Regions from separate parts of the Janthinobacterium sp. SUN033 genome, predicted to be linked through region 4. Evidence: predicted binding sites of a transcription regulator. Region 4 holds the regulator's gene; each other region holds the start of a gene.
The links. Region 4 encodes sigma-54, which starts transcription at its own class of promoters, with help from an activator protein. Its sites were predicted from a motif close to TGGCANGNAANCTGCTTT; they were not measured.
Positions count from the first base shown of each region.

Region 1: the regulator sigma-54 is predicted to act here: its motif matches at 1,813-1,830, upstream of pedF (cytochrome c-550 PedF).
Region 2: the regulator sigma-54 is predicted to act here: its motif matches at 2,852-2,869, upstream of OX460_RS01430 (urease accessory protein UreD).
Region 3: the regulator sigma-54 is predicted to act here: its motif matches at 4,753-4,770, upstream of OX460_RS26735 (TorF family putative porin).

Region 1 covers NZ_JAPQNV010000010.1:4,389-11,951, forward strand. Annotated here, with positions in the region: gene OX460_RS28340 (RtcB family protein) at 1-699, shown strand, start outside; gene rtcA (RNA 3'-terminal phosphate cyclase) at 716-1,735, shown strand; gene pedF (cytochrome c-550 PedF) at 1,866-2,351, shown strand; gene OX460_RS28355 (transporter substrate-binding domain-containing protein) at 2,377-3,210, shown strand; gene OX460_RS28360 (TonB-dependent receptor) at 3,270-5,423, opposite strand; gene OX460_RS28365 (beta-propeller fold lactonase family protein) at 5,628-6,584, shown strand; gene adh (aldehyde dehydrogenase) at 6,929-7,563, shown strand, end outside.
Region 2 covers NZ_JAPQNV010000001.1:303,354-310,916, forward strand. Annotated here, with positions in the region: gene OX460_RS01420 (ATP-binding protein) at 1-359, shown strand, start outside; gene OX460_RS01425 (EAL domain-containing protein) at 535-2,757, shown strand; gene OX460_RS01430 (urease accessory protein UreD) at 2,899-3,765, shown strand; gene OX460_RS01435 (urease subunit gamma) at 3,791-4,093, shown strand; gene OX460_RS01440 (urease subunit beta) at 4,188-4,517, shown strand; gene ureC (urease subunit alpha) at 4,519-6,219, shown strand; gene ureE (urease accessory protein UreE) at 6,233-6,748, shown strand; gene OX460_RS01455 (urease accessory protein UreF) at 6,748-7,428, shown strand; gene ureG (urease accessory protein UreG) at 7,452-7,563, shown strand, end outside.
Region 3 covers NZ_JAPQNV010000007.1:257,743-265,305, forward strand. Annotated here, with positions in the region: gene gshB (glutathione synthase) at 1-404, opposite strand, end outside; gene gshA (glutamate--cysteine ligase) at 502-1,800, opposite strand; gene amt (ammonium transporter) at 2,005-3,543, opposite strand; gene OX460_RS26730 (P-II family nitrogen regulator) at 3,555-3,893, opposite strand; gene OX460_RS26735 (TorF family putative porin) at 3,905-4,672, opposite strand; gene OX460_RS26740 (accessory factor UbiK family protein) at 4,942-5,190, shown strand; gene OX460_RS26745 (YifB family Mg chelatase-like AAA ATPase) at 5,305-6,825, shown strand; gene OX460_RS26750 (hypothetical protein) at 6,890-7,435, shown strand.
Region 4 covers NZ_JAPQNV010000004.1:192,205-199,767, forward strand. Annotated here, with positions in the region: gene rapZ (RNase adapter RapZ) at 1-749, shown strand, start outside; gene OX460_RS17965 (enoyl-CoA hydratase/isomerase family protein) at 750-1,835, opposite strand; gene raiA (ribosome-associated translation inhibitor RaiA) at 1,964-2,326, opposite strand; gene OX460_RS17975 (RNA polymerase factor sigma-54) at 2,396-3,874, opposite strand; gene lptB (LPS export ABC transporter ATP-binding protein) at 3,879-4,634, opposite strand; gene lptA (lipopolysaccharide transport periplasmic protein LptA) at 4,634-5,215, opposite strand; gene lptC (LPS export ABC transporter periplasmic protein LptC) at 5,241-5,852, opposite strand; gene OX460_RS17995 (HAD hydrolase family protein) at 5,895-6,428, opposite strand; gene OX460_RS18000 (KpsF/GutQ family sugar-phosphate isomerase) at 6,428-7,438, opposite strand; gene OX460_RS18005 (monovalent cation:proton antiporter family protein) at 7,547-7,563, shown strand, end outside.

The DNA.
Region 1 (7,563 bases), on a different contig from region 4:
TGCCTCGACGAGCAGGGTTCCGTATGGTTCATGCTGCATTCCGGTTCGCGCGGCGTGGGCAATGCCATCGGTACGCATTTCATCGAACTGGCCAAGCAGGATATGCGCATCCACTTCATCAACCTGCCCGACCAGGATTTGGCTTACCTGGCCGAGGGAACGCAGCATTACGACGATTACGTGGAAGCGGTGGGCTGGGCCCAGCGTTTCGCCCGCAACAACCGCGAAGTGATGATGCAGAACCTGATCGCCGCCGTGCGCACGGTCATCCATAAACCGTTCCAGACGCACGTGGAGGCCGTCAACTGCCACCATAACTATGTGCAGAAGGAGCACCACTTCGGCAAGGATGTATTGATCACGCGCAAAGGCGCCGTGTCGGCCCGCGCGGGCGAACTGGGGATCATTCCCGGCTCCATGGGCGCGAAGAGTTTTATCGTGCGCGGCAAGGGCAATGCCGAGAGTTTCCATAGCTGCAGCCACGGCGCGGGACGCACGATGAGCCGCACGGAAGCGAAGCGGCGTTTCAACCTGGATGACCAGATCCGCGCCACCGAAGGCGTGGAATGCCGCAAGGATGAAAACGTGATCGATGAAATCCCGATGGCTTACAAGGATATCGATGCGGTGATGCTGGCGCAGCGCGAGCTGGTCGATGTCGTGCATATCTTGAAGCAGGTCGTCTGCGTCAAAGGATAAGAGAGAGAAAACAGAGATGATAGAAATAGATGGAGCGCAAGGCGAAGGCGGCGGACAGATTTTACGTTCGGCGCTGAGCCTGTCGATGATCACGGGGCAACCGTTTCGGCTGAGTAACATTCGCGCGGGACGGGAAAAGCCCGGCTTGCTGCGCCAGCATCTGCTGGCCGTGCAGGCGGCAACCGCCATTTGCGGGGCGCGCACGACGCCGGTGGCGCTGCGCGCGTCGAGCCTGGAATTCGTTCCCGGCCCCCTGCGCGGCGGCGATTACCGCTTTGCCATCGGCAGCGCCGGCAGCTGCACCCTGGTGCTGCAAACCTTGCTGCCGGCCCTGCTGCATGCGGATGGGCCATCCACCGTGCGCATCACTGGCGGCACGCACAATGCCATGGCGCCTCCCGTGCATTTTTTGCAGCGCGCGTATGGCCGCATCCTGCAGCAGATGGGCGCCGAGGTGGAGATCGCGCTGCAACGCTACGGCTTTCATCCTGCGGGCGGCGGCGAGGTGACGGCCACCGTGCAACCGTGCCGGCGCTTGCAGCCGATTCAACTGCTGCAGCGCGGCGAACGGAAGGCGGGGTATGCGGAAAGCGTGGTGGCGGGCGTGCATGTGCAGGTGGCGCAGCGCGAGCTCGAGCGTGTCGCCAGCGGCATGGGCTGGAGCGGCAAGCAGCTGCGCCTCGTCGGCTTGCCGGCGGAGCAGGGGCCGGGCAACGTCCTGCTGCTGACCCTGGAGCATGAGCATGTCACGGAAGTGTTTACTTCGTTCGGCGAAAAGTCCTTGCTGGCCGAGTCCGTGGCCAAGCGCCTGTTGAACGAGGTGCGCGCCTACCTCAAGACGGACGCGGCCGTCGGCGAGCACCTGGCCGACCAGCTCTTGCTGCCCATGGCGCTGGCGGGCGGCGGTACCTTCAGCTGCAACAAGGTATCGCAGCACGCGCTGACGAATGCGGAGGTGATTGCCCGATTTTTGCCCGTGCGTATCACTTTCGAGCAGCAGGCGCGCGGCAGTATCTGCACGGTGGCCGCCGCCTGAGGCGCGCGGTGACACAACTACGTGTTGCAGCTGTTCCAAATTGATACATGGGCGGCCGGATGTGGGGCATAGACGCATGGCATGGCATTTGCTCTTCTTTGGTATTGACTAAAAAACCAAGGAGACCAGCATGACCTATTCCATTCGTACCCTGCTCGGCGTGGCGGCGGCCGGCGCCGTTGCCCTCACTTCCCTGCTGACCTTGCCGCATGCCTATGCGCACGGCAATGTCACGCCGCAAGGCGTCGATACCACGGGCTTGCCCAAGGTGGGCGACAAATGGCTTGAGCAAAATCCGTATCGGGGCAACAAACTGGCCTTGACGGTAGGCACATCGGCCTACAACCAGAATTGCGCCCGCTGCCACGGCATCGAAGCCATCTCCGGCGGCATCGCGCCGGACTTGCGCCAGCTGGACCGCGATTGTTTCGGTATCAAGAATGAGACAAAGAAACAGGCGTGCTACAAGGAAACGGACAATTACTACCTGACCACCATCCGCCACGGTAAAGTGCGCAATGGTGCCGTGTACATGCCGCCGTTCGAAGGCGTGTTCAACCAGGAAGCAATGTGGGCCATCAAGACTTACCTGGAAACCCGCCGCGAATCGAATTAAGTCGAACTGATCACGAAGGAGTCCCATGCGTTCATTTCAATTCCGGGGCGCGCGCGCGATGATCTTGCTCGCTTGCCTGGCGCTGTGCGCAACCGCGCCGGCGCGCGCCGACTGGCAAAAGGTGCAGCAGTCGGGCAGCCTGAAAGTGGCTGTGTACAACGAATTCGCGCCGTTTTCCGACAAGGGTACGGGCATCGATATCGATATTGCCGAAGCGCTGGCGAAAAAGCTGGGGCTGAAACTGAGCTTGTTGCCATTTCCCGCCGGCGAAAACCTCAACGACGATTTGCGCAATATGGTGTGGAAGGGACATTACCTCGGTTATGGCCCCGCCGATGTGATGTTGCATGTGCCGGTCGACAAGAAGTTGATGGCGGACAACGACAAGGTCGAGATCTTCGCGCCATACTACGTGGAAACCGTGCGCCTGGCGCGCAGTGCGCAAGCCGTGCCGCAATTCGATGGCGTCGCCTCGCTGGCCGGCAAGCGCATCGGCGTGGAAAAGGTGTCGATCGCGGCCATGCTGATGCTGGGTGAAGAGAATGGCAAGTACCGCGACGACGTGCGCATCTTCGATACGGCAGCCGAAGCCTTGCAGCAATTGCAGGCGGGCAAGCTCGATGCCGTGCTGGCCAACCGTTCGGAAATCGAATCGGTGCTGAAAAGCGATCCCGCTTTCCCCATGAGCGAAGTGGCGTTCGCCCGCCTGCCGCGTGCGGGCTGGGCGGTGGGCCTGGCCGTCAGCCGCCAGCAGCTCGACGTGGGCAAGTTGCTGCAGGCAGCCATGAACGAAATGGCGGCCAGCGGCGAATTGAAAGCCATCTTCGAGAAATATAGCGTGAAGGAAGCACGGCCATAGCAGGCCATGTTGAATGACAATAAAGCCCGCGCATCGGAAGAGGCGCGGGCTTTTTAGTTTTAGAAACTATATTGGGCGCTAACGCCCAGCAACCAATTACGTCCCGGTGCCGCTTCATAGTAGCGCTTGTTGCTGTCGCCGACGATGACGGAACCCACGTAGGTCTTGTCGAACAGGTTGTTCAGGCGGGCAAACTCCTTGAAGCGCCAATTGCCCACGTTTTGCCTGGCGTTGAAGCGCGCATTGAATACCGTGTAGCCGGGCGCCGGTTTTTCGATGTTGCTGTCTTCCGCGTAGACCTGGTTGCTAGCCACGCTTTCCAGCGCTGCGCCAAAACGGTCGAGCGTATCTTTCCAGGCCAGCTCCGCAAACAGGTTGGCGCTGGGTACGCCCGGCAAGCGGCTGCCTTCGCGCACGCCGCCAAATGCCTGGTCATACACGGCATGCAGGCTGGTGAGCGCCACTTTGGTCGTGAAGCCATATGGCAGGTTCGAATCCAGCGACACTTCCATGCCCTGGCGCAAGGTTTTACCCCCATTGCGATAGCTGGTGCGCCCGCCGCTGGACTTGTCGACCACTAGTTCGTCGTTGGTCTTGATCTGGAACAAGGCCGCATTCACGTGCGTGTTGTTTGCGATCCTGGCCTTGACACCCGCTTCCAGGTTGGTGCTGGTGGCCGGCTTCAAGTTGAAATTGAAGCCGCCGCCTGTGCCCGAGTAAAACAGTTCGTTCAAGGTTGGGGCCTCGAAACCGCGCGCGGCGCTGGCGTAGACGTTGACGTTCGGCGTCAGTTTATACAGCAGGCCCAGCACGGGCGTCGTGTGGCTGAACTCCAGGCTGCCGCTATCGTTGCCGTTGCTGAGGAAATGGTCGTCGACCGCCACTTTCATCTTGCTGTAGCGCACACCTGCGCTGAGCAGCCATGGGCCGCCTTGCCATTCCGCCTGGATATACGGATCGAGGCTGGAAACGACATCCTGCTCGTCGCGGCGCAGCTTGCCTTTCAATCCGTACACTTCGCCGATATAGTTCTCATAGCCGGTGCGGTCATCGCTGGAGCGGCCATAGTCGATGCCGATGGTGGTGCTCAGCTTGCCGCCGGCCAACTGGTTCACGTGCAGCCAGTTGGTGTCGATGCCATAGAACTGGCGCTGGAAGTCGACCACGCCGCCCGAATGCTTAAGTAGACCGTCCACTTTGGTATTTTGGAATGCTTTATTAAACGCCTGGTACTGGATCACGTCGCGGTTGCCGCCATACACCATCACATGCAGGCGGTCATCGCCGAACGACTGTTCATAAGTGGCGCCGATCTGCTGGTGGTCGATGCTCTTGCGCGTGTTGTAGCGGTCGGCCAGCGTGCGTTTCGGGTTTTGCGTGTCCGTCGTGTCGATTTCGCCGGCGCGCGGGTTGGCGGCAAACGTGGGCCAGGTGACGCCCAGCGGATCTTGCGTGTTGCCCTGGTGCAGGCTGTTGGCGACGATGGTCAGCTTGCTGTCCGCGGTGGGCTTGACGGTGATCTTGCCGAACGCCTGTTCGCGCGTGGCGGCGCTGTGGTCGCGGAAACCGTCCGTGCGGAAGCGCGAGCCGTCGAGCACGTAGCCGATGCCGCCTGCCTGGCCCTGCGCCGAGAGATCGACCTTGCTGGTGCCGTAGCTGCCGCCCGTCACATTCAATTCGACGGACGGGGGATTTTGTCCATCCTTGGAAAACAGCTGGATCACGCCGCCCGAATGGTTGCCGTAGATGGCAGAAAACGGTCCGCGCAGCACTTCGATGCGCTCGGCCGTATCGAGGTTGAAGGTGGCGGCCTGGCCCTGGCCGTCGGGCATGCTGGCGGGAATGCCATCGCTGATCAGCTTGACGCCGCGCACGCCGAAGGCTGAGCGGGCGCCGAAGCCGCGCGACGAGATTTGCAAGTCTTGCGCGTAGTTCTGGCGGTTTTGCACGACCAGGCCCGGCACGGCGGCCAGCGCTTCCGACGCGTTGACGCGGATTTGGCCATCCTGGATGCGGGCGCTGTCGACCACGTCGATCGAGGCCGGCACTTCCTGGCTGGGGTGGGCGATGCGGCTGCCGCTGACGACCACCGTATCCATGAGTTGCCCATTGGCCGGGTCAGCTGCCTCGGCGGCAAAGACATGAGGGGCGAGGGTGGCGCTGCCGGCGACAAACAGGCTGGCGATGGTGTTCAGGCGGAAACGATGCTGCATGCGGATTCTCCAATGTGAATAAAAGCCTGCTTGATCGCGTGCGCGGTACAGGTCTGCGTAGGTGTATCAAGCAATATGCCTGCCATGTCTCCATTGGTGGGCTGAAATTATACGCGTGTCAGTGGCACGGCGTTTGCATACGGTAATTGTCAGAGGCGCCGATGCGGCGCGCTTTTCCCTCGTTTTGCCATTGAAAAGGTGATTATGCCCAACTTCTTCTCGCGCCTGCGCCAGGTGTGCTGGCTGCTGCCGGCGCTCGCCAGCACCGCTGTCCAGGCCGCTCCCTTTGCCTATGTTCCCAATGAAAAGTCGGGCACCTTGAGCGTGATCGACACGGCGACCGACCAGGTGGTGCGCCAGATCGCCGCAGGCAAGCGTCCGCGCGGCATCGCCGCCGACCCCACAGGGCGGCAATTGTTTGTCACGGACGCCGCCAGCAGCGCCTTGCTGCTGATCGACAACGCTGGCGGCGCGCCCGTGCGCACGGTGGCGCTGGGCAAGTCGCCCGAAGGCGTCAGCGCCTCGCAAGACGGTAGTCACGTGGCCGTTGCCGTCGAGGAAAACAATAGCGTGGCCTTGCTCGATGGCCAGACAGGTACCTTGCTCGCCGATATCAAGGTGCAGGGACGCAATCCGGAACACGCCGTCTTCAGCCCGGATGGGCGCTGGCTGCTGGTCAGCGCGGAAGAGGCGGAGCAAGTCGATGTCATTGATGTGGCGCAACGCCGCCAGGTCGCTTCCATCGCCGTGGGATTGCGGCCGCGCGGCATCGGTTTCAGTCCGGACTCGGGCCGCGCCTACGTGGCGTGCGAACTGGTCAATGCCGTCTACGTGATCGACATGGCCGCGCGCAAGGCGATTGCCACCATTCCAGCGGGCAAGAATGCGAATGGCATCGCCGTCCATCCCGGCGGCAAGCAAGTGTATGTCTCGAACGGCATCGACGGAACGGTGATGGTGATCGACACGGCTAGCAATCAGGTCACGGCCACGATTGGCGTCGGCAAGCGCCCGTGGAACATGGCCATCACGCCGGACGGCGCCAAGCTGTACGTGGCCAATGGCCGCTCGAACAGCGTGTCCGTCATCGACACGGCCAGCGCGCGCAAGGTGGCCGATATTGCCGTGGGTGAATTGCCATGGGGCGTGGTGATTCGTTGATTCCTTCATGGCACAGGCGCAGGTGTTCCAGTCTGGTACACCTGTTCCATTGTGCAGCGGCGGCGTGGCGGCTCAGCAGGGCTGGCCCGGATTGGAACAGGATGCCGCCGCCTTGTTCAAAACGCAAACAGCGCCACGCCTCCACCCAAGTCCGGGGCATGCGCTGAAAAGCGGGCCGGGATTGACGTCACGCCCTTGTAACGGGAGTAAAACCGGCTAAGTTTGTAGTGGGACGGCGAGCTGGCACGGCATTTGCGGAAGACTCCGTGTACTCACCCCATCTGTACCAGGACGTTTGATTTTAATTAAGTATTTCCATTCTAATTAACCCGATAGAGGACGACATGAATCTCGCAGACATCAGCAAACTGGGCGTAGCCAATCCCTTCAAACAACGCTATGACAATTACATCGGCGGCAAATTCGTTGCACCAGTGAAAGGTGAATATTTTCCTAACATCACCCCGATCACGGGCTTGCCGTTTTGCGAAATCGCCCGTTCCACGACGGAAGACGTCGAGCTGGCGCTGGACGCCGCGCACGCCGCCAAGGATGCCTGGGGCAAGACTTCGCCTGCCGAGCGCGCCAATATCCTGAACCGCATCGCCGACCGCATCGAACAGAACCTGAGCCTGATCGCCACGGCGGAAACCATCGACAATGGCAAGCCGATCCGCGAAACGATGAATGCCGACATTCCGCTGGCCATCGACCATTTCCGTTACTTCGCCGGTTGCATCCGCGCCCAGGAAGGTTCCGTCGCGCAAATCGATGCGGAAACCTATGCCTACCACTACCATGAGCCGCTGGGCGTCGTGGGCCAGATCATCCCGTGGAATTTCCCTATCCTGATGGCCGTGTGGAAACTGGCGCCAGCCTTGGCCGCCGGCAATTGCGTCGTCTTGAAACCGGCCGAGCAGACTCCGGCTTCCATCATGGTGTTGATCGAGCTGATCGGCGACCTGCTGCCCCCTGGCGT
Region 2 (7,563 bases), on a different contig from region 4:
TGAAAGGCGAACTGACGGTGGAATCCATGCCGGGGCAGGGCGCCACCTTCCGTTTCAGCATACCCGCGCAGGCGGCCGAGGCGCCCGTGGCGGCGCCCGTGCCGCTGCCCGCAGTGCCGGCGCCCGAGGCGCCGCCGGCATTGCGGGCGCAAGACTTGCTGCTGCTGGCAGGGGAAGAGCGCGCCGCCTTGCTGGTGGCGCTGCGCGAATTGAACCTGGCCAGGGTGGCCCTGCTGCTGGGCGCCTTGCCGCCGGCGGCCGCGCCCGTGCTGGCGCCGCTGCAGGCGATGCTTGACCAGCATCAATACCGTCAGCTGTGCGACTTGCTGGAGAATGAGGGCGCGCTGGCGCACGCTTGAAAAGTGTGGGCTGACAACATCGGATTCGCTGAAAAGACGGACTAAGTGCCGCCGATGGATGGTGCTAAATTGCAATAAAGATTATGATGATAGTACGTAGTTCATCGCAAAGAAATGTCTTGTCCAGCGCGGCAACGGACCGCCGCGCCTCATCCAAAGCTGAGAGAACTGCTACATGCACCGCGATTTTTCGGAAGTGAATTCGAAGGGCGAAGTACTGATCGTTGAAGATACGCCGGCTTCGCTGAAGCTGTTGAGCGATTTGCTGGGCGGCGCCGGCTATGCGGTGCGCCAGGCGCCGAACGGCGAACTGGCCCTGTGGACGGCCCAGGCGCGCCCGCCCGAGCTGATCCTGCTCGACGTACGCATGCCCGGCCTCGACGGCTTTGAAGTGTGCCGCCGCCTGAAGGAGATACCGTCCTTGCGCCAGGTACCGGTGATCTTCCTGTCGGCCCAGTACGATACGGACGACAAGGTGCGCGGCTTCGCGCTGGGCGCCGTCGATTTCATCGCCAAACCCTTCCAGGCCGAGGAAATCCTGGCCCGCACGGACGCCCACGTGCGCCTGGCGCGGGCGCAGCTGCAGCTGGCGCAGGAGCGCGCCAACCTGGAACGGCGCGTGGCCGAACGCACGGCCGAACTGGAGCAGGTGGCCAGCACCTTGGCGCGCGAAGTGCAGATCCGCCGCGCCAATGAAGAATTGCTGCGCCTGTCCGGCCAGGTCTTCGAAGCGACGCAGGACGCCATCCTGATCACCGATCCGGCCGGCGTCATCGTCACGGCCAATCCCGCCTTTACGCGCATCACCGGCTACGCGGCGCAGGAAGTGGTGGGCACGGACATTTTGCGCCTGCACGCCGAATACACGGGCGAGGCGGTGCTGCTGGCCCTGCGCCAGGGCTTGCGCAGCAGCGGCTGCTGGTCGGGCGAGGTGCAGACGCGGCGCAGGAGCGGCGACACCTATCCCTGCCTGCTCAGCGTCTCCACCGTGCACGGCCCCGACGGCGCCGTCGTCAACTACATCGGCGTCTTCCTCGACATCAGCGAGCGCAAGGCGGAGCAGCATCTGATCGATTTCCTCTCCTACCACGACGCGTTGACGGGTTTGCCGAACCGCGTGCTGCTGCGCGAGCGCTTTGAACAGGCGCGCGCGAACGCCCTGCGCGACAGCCAGCAAGTGGTGCTGATGTGCCTGGACCTGGACCGCTTCAAGAACATCAACGATTCGCACGGCCAGGCCGTGGGCGACAAGGCGCTGCAAGTGGTGGCGCGTTTCCTGTCCGGCTGCGTGCGCGAAGGCGACACGGTGGTGCGCCAGGGCGGCGACGAATTCCAGATCCTGCTGCAGGACGATGCCCTGCTGGGGCGCACGCTTGCGCTGGCGCAAACCATCCTGGCCGGCTTGCGCGAGGAACTCAGCGTCGATGGCGAGCGTCTGGCGCTGACGACCAGCATCGGCATCGCCATGTGTCCGGCCGACGGCGACAGCCTCGACGACGTGCTGCGCCACGCCGACACGGCCCTCGTGCGCGCCAAGGAAATGGGGCGCGACCATTACGCCTTCTTCACGGAGCGCATGGGCAGCGACATCCGCGCCCGCCTGGCGATGCAGCAGCAGCTGCGCGGCGCCATCGGCCGCGATGAATTCGAAGTGCACTACCAGCCGCAGATGTGCTTGCGCACGGGCGCCTTGCTGGGCGCGGAAGCCTTGCTGCGCTGGGATAACCCGGTGCTGGGCAAGGTGCCGCCCGGCCTGTTCATCGCGCTGGCCGAGGAATATGGCTCGATCACGGCCATCGGCGAATGGGTGCTCGAAAGCGTCTGCGCGCAAATCCGCGCCTGGCACGACGCGGGCCTGGGCAGCATCAAGGTGGCCGTCAACCTGTCCGGCAAGCAGTTCGCGCAAGACCGCACGGTGCCGTTCGTCGAGGCGGCCCTGCGTAAATACGCCATCGCGCCTGCCTGCCTGGGCATCGAAATCACGGAAAGCACGGTGATGGGCGACCCGGACAAGGCGGTGGCGGCCCTCACGCGCCTGAAGGATATCGGCGTGGGCATTTCGCTTGACGACTTCGGCACCGGGTATTCCAGCCTCGGCTACCTGAAACGCTTCCCCATCGACGTGCTGAAGATCGACAAATCGTTTGTCGACGACGTCACCACCAGCAGCAGCGATGCGGCCATCGCCCGTTCCGTCATTTCGCTGGCGCATAACCTGGACATGCGCGTCATCGCCGAGGGCGTGGAAACGCGCGAACAGGTGGATTTTTTGACGGAACACGGCTGCGACGAAATGCAGGGCTATTACTTCAGCCGCCCCCTGGCCGCGGAAGCCTTCACGGCCTTGCTGCGCGAACGGCGCGTGCTGACGGTGGCGCCGGCAGCCGTGTCGGCATAAGCACACCCCGCGCCGCGCCTGCACGATAACTGCACTGATATGGTGCGGGCGCCGCAATGCGGTGCATGATTCTCACGTTTCTTCCCTCTGACGCTGGCATGCATCCTGCTTTGTAGATCGTTATTTACACGATTGCAGTGCATGCCAGACAGCCCACATTTCGCAACGCCTTCTGCCGCCAGCGCGCACAGCGCCTGGCAGGCGCATTTGCGCCTGGGCTTTGCGCTGCACGATGGCGTCAGCCGTCTCGTCGAGCGCACGCACAGGGGCCCCCTGCGCGTGCAAAAGCCCCTGTATCCGGAAGGCGATGCCGTCTGCCACGCCATCGTCATCCATCCGCCCGGCGGCGTGGTGGGCGGCGACCAGCTGGCCGTCGACGCCACGGTGGGCGAGGGCGCGCACGCCTTGCTCACGTCGCCGGGCGCCGCCAAGTGGTACCGCGCGAACGGCCATGTCTCGGGCCAGCACCTCGTGCTGCGCGCCGGCAGCGGCGCCGCCATCGAGTGGCTGCCGCAGGAAAGCATCTTCTTTGACCAGGCTTGCGTGCGCCTGCGCCACGAGGTGGAACTGGCGCCGGACGCCCGCTACATCGGCTGCGACATCGTCTGCCTGGGCCGCAGCGCCTCGGGCGAAATGTTCAATACGGGCAGCATCAGCCAGCAGGTGCAGATCCGCCGCGGCGGCAAGCTGCTGTGGTGGGAGCAGGGCGTGCTGGCCGCCGGCGGCGCCCTGATGGCCAGCCCGCTGGGATTGGGGGGGCACACGGTGTGCGCCACCCTGATCGCCGTCGGCATGCCCGTTTCTCCCGCCGTGCTGGCGGCCGTGCGCGAGATCGCCGTGCCGGCCGGCGCCGCGTTTGGCGCCACGCACATGAAAGCGCTGGTGGTGGTGCGCCTGCTGTGCGGCGACAGTGAGGCGGCGCGCCGCATCATGCTGGCCGCCTGGCAGCTGCTGCGTCCCGCCATGCTGGGACGCGACGCCGTCGTGCCCCGCATCTGGAACACTTAATCAGGAAAGAAGCGCAAGGAAAACCATGGACCTGACTCCCCGCGAAAAAGACAAGCTGCTCATTTTTACGGCCGCGCTGCTGGCCGAACGGCGCCTGGCGCGCGGCTTGAAGCTCAATTATCCGGAAGCGGTGGCCCTGATCAGCGCCGCTATCATGGAAGGGGCGCGCGACGGCAAGTCGGTGGCGCAGCTGATGTCGGACGGCACGAAGATTCTGTCGCGCGCCGACGTCATGGACGGCATCGCCGAGATGATCCCCGATATCCAGGTGGAAGCGACCTTCCCCGACGGCAGCAAGCTGGTGACCGTGCACCACCCGATACCGTAGTTTTGATTGCATGGCAGGGCGCCATCCGCGCCGTGCCTGTGTGGCGCCGGCGATCCGCCGGCCAGCGTAGAGCGCTTTGACGAAGGAAAACATTATGACCCCAGGCGAATACAAATTGGAAGAAGGCGAAATCAGCCTGAATGCGGGCCGCGCCACGGCTACCGTGGTGGTGGCCAACCGGGGCGACCGGCCGATCCAGGTGGGCTCGCATTTCCACTTTTTCGAAGTCAACCCGGCGCTGGCCTTCGAGCGCTGGCGCGCCTACGGCATGCGCCTCAATATCACGGCCGGCACGGCCGTGCGTTTCGAACCGGGCCAGCAGCGCACGGTGGAACTGGTGGCGCTGGCGGGCGAACGCAAGGTCTACGGCTTCAATGGCGCAGTGATGGGTGAACTGCAAGACATTCCACCGGGAAAGGATTGAGATGGCCAGCATTCCCCGCAGCGCGTACGCCGAGATGTTCGGCCCCACCAAGGGCGACCGCATCCGCCTGGCCGACACGGAACTGTTCATCGAGATCGAGCATGACTACGCGATCTACGGCGAAGAGGTGAAATTCGGCGGCGGCAAGGTGATCCGCGACGGCATGGGCCAGTCGCAGCGCTGCGCGGCCGAGGTGATGGATACCGTCATCACGAATGCCGTCATCCTCGACCACTGGGGCATCGTGAAAGCGGACATCGGCCTGAAAAACGGCCTGATTTTCGGCATCGGCAAGGCGGGCAATCCGGACATCCAGCCCGGCGTGACCCTGGCCATCGGCGGCGCGACGGAAATCATCGCCGGCGAAGGCATGATCGTCACGGCCGGCGGCGTCGACACGCATATCCACTTCATCTGCCCGCAGCAGATCGAGGAAGCGCTGATGAGCGGCGTGACCACCATGCTGGGCGGCGGCACGGGGCCGGCCGTGGGCACGGCCGCCACCACCTGCACGCCGGGGCCGTGGCATTTGCACGCCATGCTGGCCGCCGCCGACGCCTTCCCGATGAACCTGGGCTTCATGGGAAAAGGGAACGTCAGCCTGCCGTTGCCGCTGGAAGAGCAGGTGCGCGCGGGCGCCATCGGCCTGAAACTGCACGAAGACTGGGGCAGCACGCCGGCCGCCATCGACAATTGCCTGTCCGTGGCCGACCGCATGGATATCCAGGTGGCGCTGCACAGCGATACCCTCAACGAGGGCGGCTTCCTGGAACACACGCTGGCGGCCTTCAAGGACCGCACCATCCACACGTTTCACACGGAAGGGGCGGGCGGCGGCCATGCGCCCGACATCATCGCCGCCGTCGGGCAAGCCAACGTGCTGCCTTCGTCAACCAACCCCACGCGTCCGTTCACCGTCAACACGCTCGACGAGCACCTGGACATGCTGATGGTGTGCCACCACCTGGATCCGGCCATCGCCGAAGACGTGGCGTTCGCCGAGTCGCGCATCCGCCGCGAAACCATCGCCGCGGAAGACATCCTGCACGATATCGGCGCCATCTCGATGATGTCGTCCGACTCGCAGGCGATGGGCAGGGTGGGCGAAGTGATCATGCGCACCTGGCAGACGGCGCACAAGATGAAGGTGCAGCGGGGCGCGCTGGCGCCCGACACGGCGCGCAGCGACAATTTCCGCGCCAAGCGCTATATCGCCAAGTACACGATCAATCCGGCCATCACGCATGGCATTTCGCACGTGGTGGGCTCGATCGAGGCGGGCAAGATCGCCGACATCGTGCTGTGGAAGCCGGCCTTCTTCGGCGTCAAGCCGTCGATGATCTTAAAAGGCGGCATGATCGCGGCGGCGCAGATGGGCGACCCGAACGCCTCGATTCCCACGCCCCAGCCCGTGCACTACCGCATGATGTTCGGCGCCTTCGGCGGCGGCCTGAAAAAGTCGTTTACGTTTGTCTCGCAGGCGGCCTACGAGCTCGATATCGGCCACCAGCTCAAACTGAATAAATCCGTCATCGCCGTGAAGAACATGCGCGGCTTGCGCAAGCACGACATGGTCCACAACAGCGCCACGCCGCACATGGAAGTAGACCCGGAAACCTACGCCGTGCGCGCCGACGGCCAGCTGCTCGTGTGCGAGGCGGCCGCTGTGCTGCCCATGGCGCAGCGCTATTTTCTATTTTAGGCAGGAGACAAGCATGCTCACTTTGCATACCAAACTGACGGCAGACGATCATCGCGCCGCCGTTGCCCAACTGGTGCTGCCCTACGACCAACGCGAAAAATGCCGGCTGCGCGCCGTGCTGTCGAATGGCGAGGACGTCGCCGTGTTCACCGTGCGCGGCACGGTGCTGCGCGACGGCGAACGCATGACGGGGCCGGATGGCCAGGTGGTGCAGATCGTCGCCGCGCGCGAACCGACCTATCTGGTGCAGTGCGCGGATGCGCATACCCTGCTGCGCTGCGCCTTCCACCTGGGGAACCGCCACACGCAGGCGCAGGTGGGCGACGGCTTTTTGCGCATCCGCAAGGACGTGGTGCTCAAGGAGATGCTGGAAGGCTTGCAAGCGACTGTGACGGAAGAAAGCGCGCCGTTCGAGCCCGAGGCGGGCGCGTATGGCGGCGGCCATGGTCACCACGATGGTCACGGCCAGCACTTGCTGGCGCCCGTGCCGCTGCGGCAAAAGATCCACCGCCCCGGTGACGCCGCATGATGCAGGCGTCGGCCCTGCTGCATTTGCTGCAGTTCGCCAGCCCGGCCTTGCCGATCGGCGCCTACAGTTATTCGCAGGGGCTGGAAGCGGCGCTAGAATCGGGCTTGGTGACGGATGCGGCCACGGCGCGCGAATGGATCGCCCAGCATCTGGCGCAGGTGGTGGCGCGCTGGGAGGCGCCCCTGTGCTGGCGCTTGATGCAAGCCTTCGAAGCGCAGGATCTGCACGCCGTGCAGCGCTGGAGCGAGCGTTTCATCGCTTCGCGCGACACGGCGGAATTTCGCGCCGAAACCATCCAGATGGGATATTCGCTGACCAAATTGCTGGCCGAGCTGGGCGTGGCCGACGGCGTGCTGATCGACATGCTGCAGGGCCAGCCGGAGGTGGCCCTGCCCACCGCGTATGCGTGCGCCGTGGCGGCGCTGGCCATTCCGCGCGAAGAGGCGCTGCTGGCCATGCTGTTCGCCTGGGCGGAAAACCAGGTGCTTGTCTGCGTGAAATCCGTGCCGTTGGGGCAGGTGGCGGGCCAGCGGCTGCTGCTGTCGCTGCGGCCGGACCTGGAAGCGGCGGCCTTCACGGCGCAAACCTTGCAAGACGACGAGATGGGCAACTGGGCGCCTGGCCTGTCGCTGCTGTCGATGCGGCACGAAGTGCAGTACAGCCGGCTGTACCGCTCCTGAACACTACCACGAGAGACTACAACATGACATCGATTACCTCAAACCCCCTGCGCGTAGGCATCGGCGGCCCCGTCGGCTCGGGCAAGACGGCCCTGTGCGAAATGCTGTGCAAGGGCATGCGCGAGCGCTACGACA
Region 3 (7,563 bases), on a different contig from region 4:
GAGGTGAATTCGGAAAACTGGGCAATGGCCAGCTTTTCATTGTTGTCGCGGATGGCGGACGGCTTGTTGAAGACGTGCGCGCCCTGCTTTTCCGCCAGTTCCAGCAGATACGTACCGTACACGTACTCCATGTCGAACGGCGGGTCCTTGCGCTCGATGATGGCGTCCAGGGCCGACAGGCGCACTTCTTCGGTGGAAACGACCTTGTACCAGTCGCGCTCGTCGCCCGTCAGCTCGATATGTTTCACCAGTGCCGTGACGATGCCCTCTTCCAGCGCCATGTCCTTCTGTTCGAAGGCGTACACGGCGTGGCCGCGTTTGGCCGCCTCGCGCATCATGGCGAAGGTGGAATCTTTGTAAGTCTTGAAGCCTGCCAGCGGGTCGGCAAGGAATGCAATTTTCATGGTGCGTCCAATCGGGGAGCCTGGATAAGGAATGCTTGATTCTAGCCGAGATCGCCGGGCGCGGTAGTCACCGCGCCCGGCAAGCCGCAGGGATGGATCAATACACCTCGGGATTCGGGTCCGTGCGCTCCATTTCCAGCGACGCGGCCAGCAAGGCCAGGCGCGCCACCACGCCATACACATAGAAGCGGTTCGGCGCGGCCGTGCCCGGCTTGGCCTTCAAGTCCGGCACGGCATGCTGCTGGGCAAATGCCAGCGGCACGTACTGCGAGCCGGGCGCGTTCAGGTTCTGGTCCACGCCCTTTTCCGCGTGCACGCGGTAGAAACCGCCCACCACATAGCGGTCGATCATGTACACGACCGGCTCGGCCACGGCATCCTTGATGCTTTCAAAGGTCGGCACGCCTTCCTGGATGATGACATCGGTGACAACCTTGCCGTCCTTGACAATGGACATCTTGTCGCGCTGCTTGCGCGACAGGTCACGCACTTCGCCGGCGTCGCGCACCGTCATGATGCCCGTGCCATACGTGCCCGCATCGGGCTTGACGATGACGAAGGGCTTTTCCTTGATGCCGTATTCCTTGTATTTCTTGCGGATCTTGGCCAGCAGCACGTCGACGCTGGCGGCCAGCGCATCTTCGCCCTCGCCTTCCTGGAAGTTCACGTCGCTGCACTTGGCGTGGAAGGGGTTGAGCATCCACGGGTCGACATCGATCATCTTGCCGAATTTTTTCACCACTTCATCGTAGGCCGTGTAGTGGTTGCTCTTGCGGCGCAAGGCCCAGCCCGCATGCAAGGGCGGCAGCAGGCTTTGCTCATGAATATTTTGCAAGATATCGGGAATGCCGTCCGACAAGTCGTTATTCAGCAGAATCGTGCACGGGTCGAAATCCTTCAAGCCCAGGCGGCGGCCATTGTTCAGGCGCACGAGGGGCTCGATGACGAGCATGTTGCCATCTGGCAACGCCAACGGTGTCGGCTGGGTGATGTCGGGCGACCAGGAACCGAAGCGCACGTGCAGCCCCGTCTGGCGGAAGATCTGCATCAATCGCGCCACGTTTTGCAGGTATTGCGGCGTGGTGTTGTGCAATTCCGGCACGATCAGCAGGTTGCGGGCATCCGGGCAATACTTGTCGATGGCGGCCATGGCCGCCTGCACGGACAAGGGCAGCATTTCCGTCGCCAGATTGTGGAAACCGCCAGGGAACAGATTGGTATCGACGGGCGCCAGCTTGTAGCCCGCATTACGCAAGTCTACCGAGCAATAGAAGGGCGGCGTGTGCTCTTGCCACTCCATGCGAAACCAGCGCTCAATGGCCGGCGTCGCGGCCAGAATCTTTTTTTCGAGGTCGAGCAGCGGTCCGGTCAGGGCCGTGACGAGATGGGGAACCATAGTTACATCCTTAAATTATGTGCAGTATTCAAAAAAGCACACAGAACTGCCGACTATATTACCGTGTAAGTACCCCAAATCGGGGCAAAAGCCTTGTTTTAAAGACCTTTTCCATTCCCATAACGAAAAAAAGGCGCCTCAATGAGGCGCCTTTTCCAGCAGGACATGCCGCGCCGGGGCGCTGGCATGCCAGATAATTGCTATTTAGCCATGATAAGCTTGCTCGCCGTGGCTGGTGATATCGAGGCCTTCGCGCTCTTCCTCTTCCGGTACGCGCAGGCCGATGACGATGTCGACCAGTTTATAGGCAACGAGGGAAACCAGGGCCGACCAGAGGATGGTGGTGCCGACCGCTTGCGCCTGCACCCACACCTGATGGCCGATCGAGTACGGATCCGCCGACATCTTGTTGGTGACATAGTCGAAGATGCCCTGGCCGCCCAGTTGTGGTGCAGCAAACACGCCCGTCAGCAAGGCGCCCAGGATACCGCCCACGCCATGCACGCCGAATACGTCGAGCGAATCGTCGGCGCCGATCAGGCGTTTCAGGCCATTCACGCCCCACAGGCAGACGACACCGGCCAGCAAGCCGATGACCAGGCCGCCCATCGGGCCGACAAAGCCGGCCGCCGGGGTGATCGCCACCAGGCCGGCCACGGCGCCGGACGCGCCACCGAGCATGGAAGGCTTGCCCTTGGAAATCCATTCGCCAAACACCCACGACAGGGTGGCGGCAGCCGTTGCCAGCAAGGTATTGACGAAGGCCAAAGCCGCCACGTCGCCTGCTTCCAGCGAGGAACCGGCATTGAAACCGAACCAGCCCACCCACAGCAGCGACGCGCCGATCATGGTCATCGTCAGCGAGTGCGGCGCCATCGATTCGCGGCCGTAACCGACGCGCTTGCCGATCATGATGGCGCCCACCAGGCCGGCGACAGCGGCGTTGATGTGCACCACGGTGCCGCCGGCGAAGTCCAGCGCGCCTTTTTGCCAGATCCAGCCCGCCTTCAGGGCTTCGCTGGCCGAGGTGGCGGCATTGGTGATCAGGTCAGGACCGGTCCAGAACCACACCATGTGGGCCGCTGGCAGGTAGGCGAACGTGAACCACAGCACGACGAAGGCCAGCACGGCGGCAAACTTGGCGCGCTCGGCAAAGGCGCCGACGATCAGCGCGCAGGTGATGGCGGCAAATGTGCCCTGGAAAGCGACGAAGACGAACTCGGGAATGACGACGCCCTTGCTGAAGGTGGCGGCGGCGGCAAACGTGCCCTTGGCCGGATCCCAGATGCCGTTCAGGAACAGGCGGTCGAAGCCACCGAAGAAGGCGGTTTTTTCCGTGAAGGCGATCGAGTAGCCGTAGATGCACCACAGCACGATGACCAGCGCGAACACCATGAACACCTGCATCAGCACCGACAGCATGTTTTTCGAGCGCACCAGGCCGCCGTAGAACAGGGCCAGGCCGGGGATCGTCATCAAGATCACCAGCAAGGTGCTGATCATCATGAAACTGGTGTCGCCCTTGTTGGCAACGGGCGCGGCGGCTGGCGCGGCAGCGGCCGGGGCCGGAGCGGCGGCAGCCGGAGCGGCGGCGTCAGGCACGGGCGTCACGGCCGGAGCGGCGACGGCCGCGGTCGTGGCAGCCTCCGTCTTGGCGGGCGCATCGGCAAAGCTCGGCGTGGCGACACCAAACGCACACAGACAGGCTATCCCGGCTAGCAATTTTGTTATATTTTTATGCATCAATATTCCCCTTAGAGCGCTTCGTTGCCGGTTTCACCGGTACGGATGCGGATGACCTGTTCCAGGTTGTAGACGAAAATCTTGCCATCACCGATTTTACCGGTACGCGCGGCGCCTTCGATCGCTTCGATGGCCTGGTCGACAATGGCGTCATCGACGGCCGCTTCAATCTTGGTTTTTGGCAAGAAATCAACGACATACTCGGCGCCACGGTAGAGTTCCGTGTGACCTTTCTGGCGGCCGAAACCCTTGACTTCCGTGACGGTAATGCCTTGCACATTGATAGCCGACAAGGCTTCGCGTACTTCGTCCAGTTTGAACGGTTTAATGATTGCAGTAATCATTTTCATGGCTGTCTCGCTTAAAAGGTTTTCGATACGGTCAGCACGAGACCGGATTTCGCCAGATTCTTGCCATTCGGTGCCAACGATACGATATTGGCCTTGACGACCGCCAGGGCAACGGTCGCCATGCCGAAGTCCTTGGTCACGCCGATCTTGTAATCGCTGTAGCTGAGGGAATCGTTGTGCTCAACCTTCTGGCGCCCGGCGTGCAGATTCAAGATGTAACCGTCGTGCACCTCGACGTTGGCGCCCACGTCGAGGTAGCCGCTGTTCTTGCTGTCGGCCACGCCGAACAGATTGGTGGTCGAATGCGAGTACTTGATGTACGCGGGGCCATAGCCCAGCTGGCCGTACAGCTCGAAGGTGTTGGCATTGGTGCTCAGTCCATTCGATGGGTAGAAGTAGTACAGGCCGCCCACGTCATAGGTAAAATCCTTGCTGATCTCGCCCCGCTTGCCGCCGTAGATATCCCATTCCAGATTGGTATCGCCGCCGCCGTCCTTGATCCATTTGATACTCGACAGCCAGGTGCCCACATACAGGCCCGTCGGGTTATGGGTATAGTCGGCACCGCCGCTGATGGCCGGGTTCAAGCGGCTTTGCGAGATGCCGCGGTAACGGTAGTCGCTGGTCAGCGCCACGTTGTAGCTCACCACGTTATCAGGTACCGCTTCGGCCGCAGCAGGCGCCGCCACTGCATCCTGGGCCATGGCGCTACCGCACAAGGCGGTCATGGCCAGCGTCAACGCTGCAGCTAAAGTCATGTTCTTGGACAGATTCTTCATGGCGATTCCCTTTTATTGAACTTTTAAAGCGGTTGAGGTTTAAAATCTTGGCTGGAGATCACAAAGCGTTCATACCTTCTTTAGCAGAATACGTGCCAGCTCTATTGCCACCTTGACAGGTGCATTTCCGTCCATACATACCCTGCACACGGCCAGGAATGCGGCAACGGACTGCTGAAGCACAATGAAGCGCCCAGTTTCGCACCAGATTAACGCCGCTGTGCACCGCAATGGTGCGATGCACCGGCCGCACCATAAAAGGACTGACCATGGACATGAATACCTTCTTTAACGACTTGCAGGGCAAGATCCATCAAGCCATCGAAAACTCGCCGGCCAAGGATATCGAGAAAAATGTGAAATCGATGATGACCCAGGGCTTCGCCCGCCTCGATCTCGTCACGCGCGAGGAATTCGATATCCAGGCGCAAGTACTGGCCAAGACCCGTGCCAAACTGGATGCACTGGAATTGCGTCTGATCGAACTGGAAACGCGCCTGAACGATCCAAAAGCCTGAACCGCTGCTGCACGCAGGGCGCCGTAATCGGCGACCTTGCTGGCATACCTCAAGCCTCACACCTTTTCAAGCGCTAGACTGATCCTGCCCGCGTCCGCGCTACAGGGGAGTCTGATGAGCCTGGCCGTCCTGAAAAGCCGCGCCCTGGCCGGCATGGAGGCGCCCGAGGTAAGTGTCGAAGTCCACCTTGCCAATGGCTTGCCTTCGTTTACGATAGTCGGCCTGCCGGATACGGAAGTGAAGGAGTCGCGCGACCGCGTGCGTGCCGCGTTGCAAAACTGCGGCTTCGAGATGCCGGCGCGGCGCATCACGGCCAATCTGGCGCCGGCAGACTTGCCCAAGGAATCGGGCCGCTTCGACTTGCCCATCGCACTGGGCATCCTGGCTGCCTCCGGCCAGTTGCCGGGCGACCAATTACAGCACTATGAATTCGCGGGCGAACTGTCGCTGTCTGGCCAGTTGCGTCCCATCCGCGGCGCCCTGGCCATGACCTTTGCCATGCAGCGCAGCCAGTCGGGCACGCCACGCGCCTTCATCTTGCCGCAGGCGAACGCGGACGAGGCGGCTCTCGTCAGCGATGCCTGCATCTATCCCGCCCACAGCCTGCTCGAGGTCTGTGCGCATTTTGCCAGGCACGCCAGCCAGACTGCCCTGCAACGCCACCAGCCCGTGCTGGCACCGCACGCTTTTCCCTATCCCGACTTTGCCGACGTGCAAGGGCAGCTGCAGGCACGACGCGCACTGGAAGTGGCGGCAGCGGGCGGTCACAACATCCTGATGGTGGGACCACCGGGCGCAGGCAAGACCATGCTGGCCAGCCGCTTCCCCGGCGTGCTGCCGCCCATGAGCGATGAAGAGGCGCTGGAATCGGCGGCCGTGCATTCGCTGGGTAGCCACTTCAAGGTGGAGCATTGGAAACGGCGGCCCTATCGCGCCCCGCACCAGACGGCGTCCGGCGTAGCCCTGGTGGGCGGCGGCAACGTGCCGCGGCCAGGTGAAATCTCGCTGGCCCACTGCGGCGTGCTGTTTCTTGATGAAATTGCCGAATTCCACCGCCGGGTGCTCGACGTGCTGCGCCAGCCCATGGAATCGGGCGTGATCAGCATTTCACGCGCGGCACGCCAGGCCGAGTTTCCTGCCCGTTTTCAATTGATCGCCGCCATGAATCCCTGCCCGTGCGGCTATCTGGGCCACGCTTCCGGTCGTTGCCGCTGTACGCCAGACGCCGTATTGCGCTATCACAATCGTCTGTCGGGCCCCCTGCTCGACCGTATCGACCTGCAGATTGAAGTGGCCGCCATGCCGCCGACGGCGCTGGGGCGACGTGCAGGCGCCGGCGAAAGTACGCAAGCGATCGCCGCGCGGGTAGCGGCAGCCTATGCCTTGCAGTTGGCACGTCAGGGAAAAGCGAACCAGCAGCTGAGCAACACAGAAATCGAACAACATTGTCGCCTGGAACCACATGGCGAACAGTTGTTGCATGGCGCCATGACGCGCCTGCACTGGTCGGCGCGCACCTACCACCGGGTGCTGCGCGTGTCGCGCAGTATCGCGGACCTGGCGGGCAGCCCCGCCATCACGCAACCGCATGTTGCCGAAGCGATCCAGTACCGGCGCGTACTGCGCGAGATATAAGGCAAGCGGTGAACCCCGCACGTGCGCGATTGCGCGTGATTGGCAGCGCTGCTACCATCTGCTGATGAAAAAAACATCACTTGCCCTCTTTCTGGCTACGTTCGCGGCCGCCAGCGTCCTGTCCGCCTGCAGTCCGAAATTCGACTGGCGCGACTATCGCAGCCCCGACGCCCAGTTTACGGCCCTGTTTCCGGGCAAGCCGGCCGTGCTGACGCGCGAGATCGATCTCGACGGCAAGAAAGTCAGCCTGACCATGACGGCGAGCGAGGTCGATGGCAATACCTTCGCCATCGGCAGCGCCGTGCTCGACAGTGCGGAACAGGCACAAACGGCCCTGCCCGCCATGCAGACAGCCCTGTTGAAAAATATCAATGGTGTCGTGCGCAGCGAGAAATCCGCATCGACGGCCAGCAGCACGGCGGCCGGCAGCCATCAACGCAGCGCGCTGAGCGTCGAAGCGACGGGAACGCAGCAGGGCAAGCCGGTCCTGCTGGTCGGCCGTTTTGTGGCGCAGGACAAACACATCTTCCAGATCATCATACTCGGTGAAGAAAGCAAGCTGTCGCGTGACACCATCGACACTTTCATGGACTCGGTGAAACTGGATTGAGACTTAACGATCGCTTAAACGGATGTTTTCACGGTAAACACGCTCTTGTAAATACGTGCGTTGTCCAACAGATGGCCCTATCCGGCTTGCAAATGTGCAATCCGGGCAATCGGACGGCCTGTGCGACA
Region 4 (7,563 bases):
GCCTGGTGCAGACCCTGCTCGACGAAGGTACACCGCAACTGGCCGTCGCCGTCGATGCGCGCAGCGCCGAATCGCTGACCAGCCTGCCGCACAATGTGGCCCTGCTGCGCGACCAGGGGCACGACGTCAAGGTCATGTTCCTGACAGCCACCACGCATTCGCTGGTGGCGCGCTTCTCGGAAACGCGGCGCAGCCATCCGCTGTCGCACGAATTGCGTCCGAACCAGAATCCGGCCAGCCGCCGCACCCTGATCGAGTGCATTTCGGAAGAGCGCGAACGCCTGTCGACCATCGAACAGCTGGGCCATGTGATCGACACGTCGGAACTGAGCGCCAACAAGCTGCGTGCCTGGATCAAGGATATCGTCGCCTCCGAACGCGCGCCGCTGACCCTGTTCTTCGAATCGTTCGCCTTCAAGCTGGGCGTGCCGCTGGACGCCGATTTCGTCTTCGACGTGCGGGCCTTGCCGAATCCCTATTACGACCTGGCCTTGCGCCCCCTCGACGGACGCGACGCGCCCGTGATCGCCTTCCTCGACGCGCAGCCGAGCGCGCTGGAACTGCTGGCCGACATCCGCGCCTTCATCGAGAAATGGTTACCGTCATTCAAGTCCGACAACCGCAGCTACCTGACGGTGGCCCTCGGCTGCACGGGCGGCCAGCACCGCTCCGTGTACATGGCGGAGCGGCTGGCGCAATATTTCGGCCCCAACGAGCGCGTCGTTCTACGCCACCGCGAGCGCAGCTAATTAATCGAGGTGGCGCAGCGGATGCGCCGCGGCCGGCCAGACGGGGGCAAAGAAGCGCGCCACCATGGCCGCGTCGACTTCGTCCAGGCTGGCGGGGTTCCAGCGGGGCGCATTGTCCTTGTCGACCACCAGCGCGCGCACGCCCTCGAGCACTTCGCCATGTTCGAAATTGTGGCGCACGACTGTGCGCTCCAGGCGCAGGCAATCGGCCACGCCCAGGTGGGCGCCCCGCTGCAGCAATTCCAGGGTCACCGACATCATCAAGGGCGAACGCAGGCGCATGGCCGCCAGCGCCTTGGTGGCGAACGCGCCGTCGTCCTGCGCCAGCGAAGCCATGATGGCCGCCACGGAGCCGGCGCTGAAATGGCGGTCCAGCGCCGCGCGCGCCGTGGCCAGGGGAGATACCCCCGCCTCGGCCTGGAATGGCGCCGCCAGCGCCTTGATGGCCACAGGCAAGGCCTCGCCCGGCGTCGATTGAAACAGGTCCAGCAGCGCCCCCATCTGCGCTTCGGGCAGGTAGACATCGGCCAGGCCCGTGTACAGGGCGTCGGCCGCGTTGATCGTCAAGCCCGTCAAGCCCAGGTACAGGCCCAGCTGGCCGGCCAGGCGGGACAGGAAATAACTGCCGCCCACGTCCGGAAACAGGCCGATATTGACTTCCGGCATGGCCATGCGCGTGCGGCCCGTCACGATGCGCAAGCGGTTGCCTGGCCCGGCTTGCGCCACGCCCATGCCGCCGCCCATCACCACGCCATCCATCACGGCGATATACGGTTTCGGGTAGAAATGAATTAAATGATTTAAAGCATATTCTTCCGTGAAGAAATCTTCCAGCAGGGCGCTGCCGCCTTGCGGCGTGGCCAGACCCGCATCGTAAAAGAAACGGATGTCGCCGCCGGCGCACAGGGCCTTGTCGCTGCTGGAGCGGATCACGACGGCGTCCACCTGCGGATCGTCGCGCCAGGCCAGCAGGGCCGCGCTCAGGGCGCGCACCATCTCCAGCGACAGGGAATTCAAGGCTTTCGGACGGTCAAGCACGATGTGCCCGGTGCGGTTGCGGATGGAAGTCTGGACGAAGTCGCTCATGGCAGGCAGGAAAGAAGTGAAAGTGCGAATATTCTAATGCCTGCGCGGGGAACATTGCGTTCCGCTGGGCGCAAAAAAGGGCGCAATGTGCGCCCTTAGTTGATCACAACTGCTGGAAGCGGGTGGCCTTAGACGGCGACGACGGCTTCTTCCTCGGAGTTGTCTGGCAGATGCTTGATCGCCTCTTTACCGTGCCCTTGCACTTTGGTTTTGTATTTCATCACTTGCCTATCGAGCTTGTCGATCAGGGTATCGATCGCGGCGTACAGGTCGTGCGCCAAGCTTTCCACATAGACAGTCTTGCCGCTCAAACGCAGGTTGACTTCAGCCTTTTGACGTTTTTCTTTCTCTTTGAGGTTATCCACGGTCAGAATCACGGCGATATCGATGACTTGATCGAAATGACGTTTCACGCGCTCCAGCTTCGTTTGTACGTATTCACGGATGGCTGGTGTCACTTCGAGATGATGTCCGCTGATGGTGAGATTCATACACACTCCTAAAGATGATCGGGTTCGTGCGGTCCATCCTATCCGGCCCGCAGAGGAACCGAAAAAAACTTACAAACACTTACGCAGGCTCACTGGCGGAATTTTTAATGCTTCCCGGTATTTGGCAACAGTACGTCGCGCAATCACCATGCCTTGTTCCCCCAGCATGTCCGCAATCTTACTGTCGGATAAAGGATTTTTAGGGTCTTCTGCTCCTGTCAGTTGCACGATCAATGCCCGTATCGCCGTCGATGACGCTTCGCCCCCCGCTTCGGTGGCGACGTGGCTACCAAAGAAATATTTCAACTCGAACATGCCGTGCGGGGTCAGCATGTACTTTTGAGTTGTTACCCGCGAGATAGTACTCTCGTGTAAACCCAGTGTATCAGCTATTTCACGGAGCACAAGGGGGCGCATGGCAACGGCCCCATGCGAGAAAAAGTTCTTTTGTCTTTCTACTATCGCCTGCGCCACGCGCAGGATCGTGTCGAAGCGCTGGCGCATATTCTTGATCAGCCACTTGGCTTCCTGCAACTGTGCGCCCATGGCGCCCTCCCCCTTGCCCTGCTTGAGCAAGTTGGCGTACATGGCGTTGACGCGCAGGCGCGGCATGACGTCGTTGTTCAGGGTGACTTGCCAGCCATTGCGCGCGCGCTTGACGACGACGTCGGGCACCACGTAATCGGACACGTCCGAGGCGAACACGGCGCCCGGATGCGGATTGCACTGGCGAATCACCGTCTGCGCTTCGCGCAAGTCTTCATCGTCGCAATCGAGGGCTTTTTTCAGCTTGTTGAAATCGCGCTGGGCAAACCAGGCCAGGTGCTTTTCCACGATCACGAGGGCCATGCGCCGCGTCACCATGGCGATGTGCGGCAAGCGCTTGATTTGCAGAGCCAGGCATTCGGACGCGTTGCGCGCGCCCACGCCCGGCGGATCGAAACTTTGCAGCAGCGACAAGGCCGTGCGCATCTCGTCGGCGTCGATTTCCAGCTCTTCCGGCAGGCGCGCCAGGATGTCGTCGAGCGACTCTTCCAGGTAGCCATTGTCGTCGAGCGCGTCGATGATCAGCTCGACCAGCGCGCGGTCGCGCAATTCGAGCACCGTCACGCGCATCTGCTCCATCAGGTGTTCGCGCAGAGTGCAGTGATGGGCCTCCAATTGCGGACGCGAATCTTCGTCGTCGGGCGCCTTGCCCCGGCTCGCCTCACTCCAGTCGCTGTCGCCGCCATCCGCGGCGGCCGGGCTGTCGCCCCCCTCGCCGTCAAACGCTTCCGCTTCGGCCGGCGCTGCGGGCGCCTCCTGGCCTGGTGGCTGGGGCGGCGCTTCGGCCGGTGCGGCCGTGGAGCTCAAGGCCCCGTCGGACAGCAGGCGCAGCGAGCGGTCGAGCGGATCGTCGAGGCGTTCGAGCAAGGGATTGTCCGTCAGCAATTGCTCGAGTTCCTGGTGCAATTCCAGGGTAGACAATTGCAACAGGCGTATCGATTGCTGCAACTGCGGCGTCAGTGCCAGGTGCTGCGAAGTGCGCAGCTGCAATGATTGTTTCATTGGCTTACATGCGGAAGTGTTCGCCCAGATAGACCCGGCGTACCGACTCGTTCGCAATGATGTCGTCGGGGCGTCCCGACGCCAGCACCGAGCCCTGGTTGATGATGTAGGCGCGGTCGCAAATACCCAGCGTCTCACGCACATTATGATCGGTAATCAGCACGCCGATATTGCGCTCCTTCAAGAAACGCACGATGCGCTGGATCTCGATCACGGCGATCGGATCGACGCCGGCGAACGGCTCGTCGAGCAGCACGAAACGGGGATCGGTGGCCAGCGCGCGGGCGATTTCCACGCGGCGGCGTTCGCCACCGGACAGGGACAGCGCCTGGTTCTCGCGCAGCTTTTCAATCTGCAAGTCGGCCAGCAATTTATCCAGCCGCTCCTCGATCTCGGCCTTCGTCAGCGGACGGCCTTCGACGGTCTGGATTTCCAGCACGGCGCGGATATTGTCTTCCACCGTCAGCTTGCGGAAGACGGACGCTTCCTGCGGCAGGTAGGACAGGCCCATCTGCGCGCGGCGGTGGATCGGCAGGCTGGAGATATCCACGCCGCTGATATCGATGCTGCCGCCATCGGACGGCACCAGGCCGACGATCATGTAGAACGAGGTGGTCTTGCCGGCGCCGTTCGGGCCCAGCAAGCCCACCACTTCGCCGCATTCGACTTGCAGCGAAACATCATGCACGACTTGCCGCTTGCCATAGGTTTTTTGCAGCCCGCGAACGATCAGGGTGCTGCCGCAACGTGTATTTTCCATTATTTCTTTCCTGGCGCGGGCGTGGCCGGCGCTTTCTCCGCTGCCGGCGCCTTGGTCTTCGGCTGGATCACCATGCGCACGCTGCCGCCATCGGCGGTGCTGGTGCCGCTGTTGGAATTTTCCATCGCAAATTCTTCCTTGCGGCTGTCATACGAGATGAAAGCGCCATTGGCCACATCGGTGACTTTCGCGCCTTCCAGGCGCGTCAGCTTGGCTCTGGAAAACAGTTTCACCACTTCCGTCTTGTTGTCGTATTCCACGCGCTCCGCTTCGCCTTCGACCCACAGGTCGCCCGCGCCATCGCGCTTCTGGCGGAAGGTCGCAAGCTTGCCGGGATCGGCCCAGAAGGTGATGAACTGGTAGCCTTGCGGGTCTTCCGTGATCAGGGCCCGGCCCGCCTTCATGGTCAGGGTCCCCTTGACCAGCACGACGTCGCCCGTCAGGGTGCGCACCTGCTTGACGTCATCGACGTGGCCGCTGCGTGCCGTGATGACGGCTTCCTTCTCGGAATCGGCCTTCTCGGCATGCGCCACGCCCATGATGGCCAGCGAAAATACGGTCAACAGCAAGATGTTCTTCATAGTATGGTTTCCTTGTTTCATTCTGTCATTTTGCCGCCGCGGCCGGGCGCGGTTTCGGCGGGAGGACCATGCGCAGCGCATTCTGCACTTCCACCACGCCGGTGGCGTTATTCGCCTTCATGCCGATGCCATTGATGCGCGAGGCGCCCGTCAGGATATCGACAGGCACGTCCGTTTCCATTCTTTCCTCGTCCGGGAACACCGTCAGCGCTTCCGTCTTGACCGTCAGGTTCTGCGCCTTCGGACTGGCCACGCGGTCGATCACGACCTTGCGGTGCAGTTGCAGCCGGGTATTGTCCTGGTCGATATGCGCCTGTTCCGCATTCATGTTCATCGGCGGCATGCCTGGCGTGAGCTTGCGCACGAAGGGCTGGTCGATATCGGACGAATCGTCCAGCGGATAATGCGTGAGCTTGGTGCCCGACACGATATAGCTGGGCTTGCCCGTCAAGTCCATGCGCACCATGCTGAAATTGGTGATGAAATAGTCGGGTTCATCCAGATGCTTGCTGGCCGTGATGTCCTGGCCATTCTTGTTCATCACCTCGAGCAGCCAAAAGCTGCCCAGCGCGACGACGACCGCGCCCAGCACGGTAAAAATCATGCGCCAGCGATGGGCGCCTCCTGGCTTACGCATAGGGCTTCACTCTTTCAAAGGTCACTGGCGAGGCGGCGCGCCTCACTCCAGGAACGGCGCCATGACGCGCGCATAGTTGTCCTGGGCGCGCAGCAGGAATTCGCAGATCTCGCGCACCGCGCCGCGGCCGCCGCCGGCCTGCGTCACATGGTGCGCCAGGCCCTGCGCCTCCGGACGCCCGCCCGGCACGCTGACGGCAAAGCCCACGCGTTTCAGGATGGGCGCGTCGATGACGTCGTCGCCGATATAGCCGCATTGCTCTTCCGTCAAGCCCGTCAGCGCCAGCAATTCGCGAAACGGCGTCAGCTTGTCGTGGCCGCCCTGGTGCACATGGGTAATGCCCAGGTCTTGCGCGCGGCGCGCCGTGATGGCCGAGCGGCGCGCGCTGATGATGGCCGTCTGCACGCCCGATTCCTGCAGCAGCTTGATGCCCAGGCCATCATACACATTAAACGTTTTCATCATCTCGCCGTCCGGGCCGAAATGCAGACTGCCGTCGGTGAGCACGCCATCGACGTCAAAGATCATCAGTTTGACCTTGGCCGCCCGCGCCAGGTTGTCCGCCACGCTGTCCATCAGATCACCTTCGCTTGCGTCAGATCATGGATATGCAGCGCGCCCACCAGCTTGCCGTCGGCATCGACGACCAGCATCTGGTTGATGCGGAACTGCTCCATCACGGCCACGGCGTCGACGGCCAGGCGTTCGGGCGCGATGCTGCGCGGCTGCGCATGCATGACGTCGCGGATCGCCACTTGCGTGAAATCCTGCACGCGCTCGAACATGCGGCGCAGATCGCCATCCGTAAACACGCCCACGGGGCGGTTGTCCGCGTCGACGACGGCCGTCATGCCCATGCCTTTCTTCGTCATTTCCTCCAGCGCCTGCAGCAAGGAAGCGTCCACGGGCACCTTGGGTACGCGTTCGCCGCTGCGCATGACGTCATGCACGTGCGTGAGCAAACGGCGGCCCAGGGCGCCGCCCGGATGCGAGCGGGCGAAATCTTCTTCCTTGAAGCCGCGCAAGTCGAGCAAGGCCACGGCGATCGCGTCGCCCAGGGCCAGGGTGACGGTGGTGCTGGCAGTCGGCGCCAGGTTCAGCGGACAGGCTTCTTTCTCAACAGAAATATCCAGGTGCACGTCGGCCAGCTGGGCCAGGCTCGAATTGGGCTTGCCCGTCATGGAAATCAGCACGCCGCCCATGCGCTTGACGACGGGCATGATGGCCATCAGTTCCGATGATTCGCCGGAGTACGATATGGCAATAAAAGCATCGTCCGAGGTGACCATGCCCAGGTCGCCATGGGCCGCTTCGGCCGGATGCACGAACAGGGCCGGCGTGCCGGTGGAAGCGAGGGTGGCGGCAATCTTGCGCGCAATATGGCCGGACTTGCCGATGCCGGAGACGACGACTCGTCCCTTACATTGCAGCAACATCGCCACGGCGCGGCCGACGCTGTCGTCCGTGGCCAGGCGCGCATGCAGCGCAACGATGGCGTCGGACTCGATCTGCAAGGTGGTGCGGGCCAGCGCGACAGCGCGCTCGGTCGTCGCTTGCATGTCAATTCGATCAAAAGCTTTCAGCATTGTTTTTTCATGGGTTACACTCATGCCCAAAGTATAAACGAATTAGGAAAGCAAAAAACTTGCCAGTCACAACAAACAACGATTTCCATTGACCGTACCGGGCAACCCATGTTTTCCTCGCTTGA